One region of the Chromobacterium sp. ASV23 genome, then DNA from elsewhere that is predicted to be linked to it. Evidence: predicted binding sites of a transcription regulator. Region 1 holds the regulator's gene; each other region holds the start of a gene.

Region 1 (2,197 bases):
CAGGAGACCGACCTGCTCGAACACCCGCTTCTTGCTGGAGACATCCAGATCCAGCAATACATGGTCCGGAGTCAGTATCTTGCCGATGAGATTCATATTGGATTATGCATGCGGCTCTTTGATAAACCCGGAATTCTACGTTGCCTTGATAGTACTGAAAACCGGCAAGCGCAAAGAAAAACGGGAACCGCCCGGTTCCCGTCCTTTTCAACTAGGCGTCACAGCGAGGGCTGCTGGACTTCGCCGGAGCTTTGCACGCGGTGTTCGGTCAGCTTTTCCTTGTGCTTCAGCACTTGGCGGTCCAGCTTGTCCATCAAGAGGTCGATGGCGGCGTAGAGGTCGGCTTCGGTAGCCTCGATGTGGATGTCCTTGCCGGACAGATGCACATTGACTTCAGCCTTTTGAACCAGTTTGTCTACCGACAGGGTCACGGAGATGTCGATCACGTTGTCGACATGGCGGGTAATGCGCTCCAGTTTGTTCTCGATGTATTCGCGCAGCGACGGAGTGACTTCCAGGTGCAGGCCAGTTACTTTGAGGTTCATACCCTAGCTCCTTCTGGTGTTGACCGCCCGGGCGGGTTGTCGGGCGGCATTGTATTCTTGTGCAGGCTCTTACAGCGCCTTGCGCAGATTCACCGCCGGAATCTGCATGGCTTCACGATACTTGGCTACGGTGCGTCTGGCAACCTGTATTCCTTGCTTGGCCAGCGCGTCGGCGAGGGCGCTGTCCGACAGCGGCTTCGCCCGGTTTTCGCCTTCTATCATGCTGCGGATGTGAGCCTTGATGGCGGTGGCGGAACACTCGTCACCGCTTTCAGTCTCCAACGAACTGCCGAAGAAATACTTGAGCTCGAACAAACCTCGCGAACAAAGCAGGTATTTCTGGCTGGTGGAGCGGGATACGGTGGATTCGTGCAGGCCCAGCTCTTCCGCGATATCGCGCAGAATCAGCGGCCGCATCGCCACTTCGCCTTGTTCAAAGAACAACTGTTGACGCTCGACAATAGCTTCCGCCACTTTCAGGATGGTGTCAAACCGTTGCTGGATGTTCTTGACCAGCCAGCGCGCCTCCTGCAGCCGGGCGGACATCTCGCCGCCCTGGCCGCGGCTGTCGGCCAGCATGCGCTCGTACAGCTGGTTGACGCGCAGCCGCGGCACGGCCGAGCGGTTCAGCTCCGCCACCCAGCGTCCGCGCAGCTTGCGCACGCTGATGTCGGGGATCACGTAGTGGACATCGCCGTGATGGAAGCCGGTGGCCGGGTGCGGGTTGAGGCGGGCGATCAGCGCCTGCGCCGCGCGCAGTTCGGCGTCGTTGCAAGCCAGCAGCTTTTTCAGCTTGGCGTAGTCGCGGCCGCCCAGCAGCGCCAGATGTTCGCGCACGATGGCCAGGGCCAGCGCATGGCCAGGTTCGGCCGCGGACAGCCGCTGCAGCTGCAGCTGCAGCGATTCCGCCAGCGTGCGCGCGCCGACGCCGGCTGGGTCGAATTGCTGCAGCAGGGCGAGGCCCACGGCCAGCTCGTCGCTTTCCAGCTGCAGCTCCAGCGGCAGATGGCTGGCCAGCTCGTCCAGGCTTTGCGGCATGTAGCCGTCGTCGTCCAGCTCCTCGATCAGCAGCCGCACGATGGCCTCGTCGCGGCGCGGCAAGGCGATCTCGCCCAGCTGCGCCAGCAGGTGCTCGCGCAGGCTGACCGGGCAGGGCACGTTGAGCATCGGGTCGTAGTCGTCGTCGCCGCCGTGGCGGCTGCCGGCGCCCCAGTCCAGCAGCTCGCCGGCGCTGTCGTCGCGGCTGTCTGCCGCTTCGCTCTCCGTGGTTTCCCGCGCTTCCGCCGCCTCCGTGGGCGCGTCGCTGTCGCGCGGCTCGTCGCCGCGTTCCAGCAGCGGGTTGTCCAGCAGAAAGCGCTCCACCTCGGCCTGCAGGTCCAGCGTGGACAGTTGCAGCAGTTTGATCGACTGCTGCAGCTGCGGGGTCAGCGTCAGCTGTTGCGAAACCTTGAGCTGTAGTGCCTGCTTCATGGTTTACAGGTGGAAATGTTCGCCAAGGTAAACCTTGCGCACCTTGTCGTTGTTGACCAGCTCCTCCGGCTGGCCGGAGGCCAGCACCGAGCCGTCGCTGATGATGTAGGCGCGGTCGCAGATGCGCAGCGTCTCACGGACGTTGTGGTCGGTGATCAGCACGCCGATGCCGCGCTCTTTCA
Region 2 (2,197 bases), on a different contig from region 1:
ATAGCTAGTGCATAGGCCAATGGCAAGCGAGCGCCGGACCAGGTTACCAGTAGCAACATCAACACCACTGCGACACCACAGAATGGGGCGCGTAAATGGCCTTGAGCATAGAGATAGCACGACGCCACCACACCCCAGCATAAATACTGGGCATACAGATTGCGCTGCGCGATATTGCCCATCACAACGTTTGGCTGATCTGGGCTGAACATCACCAAACCATGAAAGTTAGCAGCCAAGCCCAGCAATTGCACTCCGCCCAATACTACCTGCAGGCAGGCACCTAGCAAAATACTGGCGGCAAGGATGGTGCAAATTGTTTGCTTGGACAACTGAACGCGGTTTGCAAGAAAAAGAACAAGAAGCAACATGACAAGCAGGCTGCCTATGGGAAGGGCTGCTGCTTGAAAGTTTTTCCACAGCAAATTATTGCTCAAGGACCACAGCAACAGCAGCAGCACCAACACGATAGCGGAAGCAGGTAACTGGAAACGTTGCTGACCTCGGCCAAAGATGAACAGACCGGCCAACCCCACACCGAACACCACCAGCGCATCTGTCCACCAGTCCTGCAAAGGCATGAATCGCAGGCAATTCAAAAAGGGCAGGACAAAACAACAGCAAAACAAGGAAAAAAGCAGGTACTCCCCGCGCTTTTGCTTAGCCACTTCAAGTATTTTTAAACGCATCAAAAGCATCCGAGACTTATTCGTACCCCAATGCAGCCGGTAAAATTAGCGCCGGAGGCTGCATCCCGGAAATGACAAGGGGCACGAATGTGCCCCTTGAACGATTTCAACAGCTACCGTTTATTGACGGCAAGCTGTCGGCACCCAATTAGCACTGAGCTGTGTAGCCCCTGTGATAGCCGTAGCGCCGGAACCGGTATAAGTACAGCTCCATTGGACAGAACCACTGCCAACTGCCGGAACCAGATCGAGCAGGCCCCCATTGAGTACCGTGCTATTGTAAGTGATTTGAATCACGCCATTTGCCAAGACATTGACACTGCTCACTGAGTTACCGGTAATCGATGCAGCCAGCCCATAACCTGTATTGAAAGGAGCTGTGCCAGAAGAATAGAAAGCATTATTGGAGGAGTAATACTCGGTAACCGCTGTTTTCGCGGCATCGGCAAGCCCCAGACCTTCAGTCACCCTCGCCCGCTTGGTGTAGTCCTGATACGACGGAATCGCAATCGCCGCCAAAATACCGACAATCGCCACCACAATCATCAGCTCGATCAGGGTGAAACCCTGCTGGATTTGTCTTTTCTTCATGTTGAACTCCATGGTCTAGTCAAGCTTGAGCTTGGCAAGGCGCCACGCAATCCGCGCGGCTTGCCCGCCTCTTCTTCAAAAAACGGACGCGTGCTGCGCGTCTTCTTTCTCTGTCAAACAATGCAGCAGGAAGCATGCCACCCTGCTTCGCCGTGATTTTACGCTGCGCGCATGACAGTTCATCGGCCGCCAGACGGCATAAACTGACGTTTTTCGTCACATCGGTGATTTCCCCGCCCTGTGTTAGGATCGACCATCACCCCACAGGAGGCCCCCATGAGCAACCAAGCCTGGCTGGAACGCAGCCGCGCCGCCGTATGGCACCCGTGCACGCAGATGAAGCGCCACGAAAGCCTGCCCATCGTCCCCATCGCCAGCGCGGAGGGCGTCTGGCTGACTGATTTTGACGGCAAGCGCTATCTGGACGGCGTCAGCTCGTGGTGGGTCAATCTGTTCGGCCACGGCCATCCGCGCATCAAGCAGGCGATACGCGAGCAATTGGACAGCCTGGAGCACGTGATGCTGGCCGGCTTCACCCACCGCCCGGTGGTGGAGTTGTCGGAGCGGCTAGCCGCGCTGTCCGGCCTGGGTCATGCTTTTTATGGCTCCGACGGGGCCAGCGCGACGGAAATCGCGCTGAAGATGAGCTTCCATTATTGGAAAAACAGCGGCCAGCCGCAGAAAACGCGCTTCGTCAGCCTGGAAAACAGCTACCACGGTGAAACCGTCGGCGCGCTGGCGGTGACCGATGTGCCGATTTTCTCGTCAACCTACGCCGATCTGCTGAAACCCAGCCTGCGCGCGCCGTCGCCGGATGCCCGCCAAGCCGCGCCTGGCGAGACAGCCGCCGACGTGGCTCGCCGCGCCGCGCAATCGCTGGGCAATCTGTTGGCCAAGCGCAGCCATGAGATCGCCGC
Region 3 (2,197 bases), on a different contig from region 1:
ATGCGCCCAGCGCCTCGCCGTGGCGGCTCAGCCAGTGCTCCAGGCTCTGGCCGAACAGGGCGGCGAAGTGGCGCGGCCGCCAGTCGCCCGGTTCCAGGCCGCATAGGGCCAGCCCGGCGCGGTTGGCGGCCAGCAGCCGGCCGTCTTCGCCGAAAACCAGTTGGCAGGCGGCCGGGCTGTCCAGCAGCCGCGGGTCGCGATGCAGGCTCAATCGCCAGCCGCTGCGCGCCGCCTCGCTCAGCAGCAAGGCCTCGATCTGGCCGCGCGCGGCGCGCAATGCTTGCAGCTGCGTCTCGCCCAGCTTACGGCTGGCGCCGCTGATGTCCAGCACGCCCAGCATCTGGCCTTGCGGGCCGAGCAAGGGGCTGGCCGCGCAGCTGAGGGCGCGGTTGCGCTCCAGGTAATGCTCCGCGCCGCGCACCAGCATGCTGTCCGCCGCGGCCAGCGCGGTGCCGATGGCGTTGGTGCCGCGCGCCGCCTCGCTCCAGTCCATGCCCGGGGCCAGCGCCAACCGCGCCGCCTTGTCCAGAAAGCCGATGTCGCCGCTCTCGTCGAGTATCAGCCCTTGGCTGTCGGCCACCACCAGCGCCAGCTCATGCCCGGCCACCTGTTCGTACAGGCCGGCCAGGGCCGGCCGCGCGGCTTCCAGCCAGCCGGCGTTGGCTTCGCGCCGTTGGCGCAATGCGGCTTCCTCCAGCCGCTCTCCGCCCCGGCCGCCTGTGGGCAGGCCCAGGCCGCGGCAGCGTTGCCAGGAATGGAGGATGGATGGCGGCAAGGCATGGCCGGGCAAGGGCTGGTCGGTGAAGAAGCGGCGGCGGATCTCGTCCAGCGGCAGGCGGGCAGCCTGGGTCATGCGCGTCTCCTGCAGGCTGTGCCGTCGCGGTGCGACAGCTGTGTCAGCCTGCGACAGTTTGGTGGGCGGTTTTGCCGATTATCGGTGCTTTGCCAGGCGTGGCAAGTGGCTGATTGGGAAGAAAATATGCTGCATTGCAATGTGGTTTCGCCGCATGCCGCGCAGCTTGACGCTTTGCCAGATGTTGCCATGCAGTATGGGTAGAGGTTGGCACGCCGCTTGCACTGTGGCGTGATCCCCAAGCCAGGGGTTCATTACCACCAAGGAGACTGCGATGGCAAACCTGCAACCCGGCTTTCCGCTGAAATCACGCTACGCCAACTACATCGGCGGGAAATGGGTGCCGCCGGTGAACGGCCGATACTTCGAAAACGTCACGCCCATCACCGGCAAGCCGCTGTGCGAGATTCCGCGTTCCGACGAGCAAGATGTGGAGCTGGCGTTGGATGCCGCCCACGCGGCCCGCTTCCAGTGGGGCCATACTCCGGTGACCGAGCGCGCCATCATCCTGAACAAGATCGCCGACCGCATGGAGGCCAATCTGGCCCTGCTGGCCGAGGTGGAGACCTGGGACAACGGCAAGCCGATACGCGAAACCCGCGCCGCCGACATCCCGCTGGCCATCGACCATTTCCGCTATTTCGCCGCCTGCGTGCGCGCGCAGGAAGGCAGCCTGGGCGAGATCGACGCCCATACCGTGTCCTATCACTTCCATGAGCCGCTGGGCGTGGTGGGCCAGATCATCCCGTGGAACTTCCCCATCCTGATGGCGGCGTGGAAGCTGGCGCCGGCCCTGGCCGCCGGCAACTGCGTGGTGCTGAAGCCGGCCGAACAGACGCCGCTGTCCATCCTGGTGCTGATGGAACTGGTGGGCGATCTGCTGCCGCCCGGCGTGCTGAATGTGGTCAACGGCTTTGGCGTGGAGGCCGGCAAGCCGCTGGCCAGCTCCAAACGCATCGCCAAGATCGCCTTCACCGGCGAGACCGGCACCGGCCGCCTGATCATGCAGTACGCCAGCCAGAACCTGATCCCGGTGACGCTGGAGCTGGGCGGCAAGTCGCCGAACATCTTCTTCGACGACGTGGCGGCGCAGGACGACGCCTTCTTCGACAAGGCCATCGAAGGTTTTGTGATGTTCGCGCTGAATCAGGGCGAAGTGTGCACTTGCCCCAGCCGCGCGCTGATCCAGGCGTCCATCTACGACCGCTTCATGGAGAAGGCGCTGGCCCGCGTCGCGGCGATCAAGCAGGGCAATCCGCTCGATCCGTCCACCATGATAGGTGCGCAGGCGTCCAGGGAGCAGATGGACAAAATCCAGAGCTACCTCGCCATCGGCCGCGAGGA

Evidence for each region. The regulator sigma-54, encoded in region 1, starts transcription at its own class of promoters, with help from an activator protein. The targets are predictions, from matches to a motif close to CTGGCACGCTTCATGCTT.
Region 2: the regulator sigma-54 is predicted to act here: its motif matches at 1,404-1,421, upstream of JHD59_RS13580 (pilin).
Region 3: the regulator sigma-54 is predicted to act here: its motif matches at 1,061-1,078, upstream of adh (aldehyde dehydrogenase).

What each region holds. Positions count from the first base shown of each region.
Region 1 covers NZ_JAELTR010000018.1:67,109-69,305, forward strand. Annotated here, with positions in the region: gene ptsN (PTS IIA-like nitrogen regulatory protein PtsN) at 1-96, opposite strand, end outside; gene raiA (ribosome-associated translation inhibitor RaiA) at 219-545, opposite strand; gene JHD59_RS09990 (RNA polymerase factor sigma-54) at 615-2,015, opposite strand; gene lptB (LPS export ABC transporter ATP-binding protein) at 2,019-2,197, opposite strand, start outside.
Region 2 covers NZ_JAELTR010000032.1:8,643-10,839, forward strand. Annotated here, with positions in the region: gene JHD59_RS13575 (PglL family O-oligosaccharyltransferase) at 1-698, opposite strand, end outside; gene JHD59_RS13580 (pilin) at 810-1,280, opposite strand; gene JHD59_RS13585 (adenosylmethionine--8-amino-7-oxononanoate transaminase) at 1,557-2,197, shown strand, end outside.
Region 3 covers NZ_JAELTR010000055.1:14,084-16,280, forward strand. Annotated here, with positions in the region: gene JHD59_RS17915 (sigma-54-dependent Fis family transcriptional regulator) at 1-853, opposite strand, end outside; gene adh (aldehyde dehydrogenase) at 1,128-2,197, shown strand, end outside.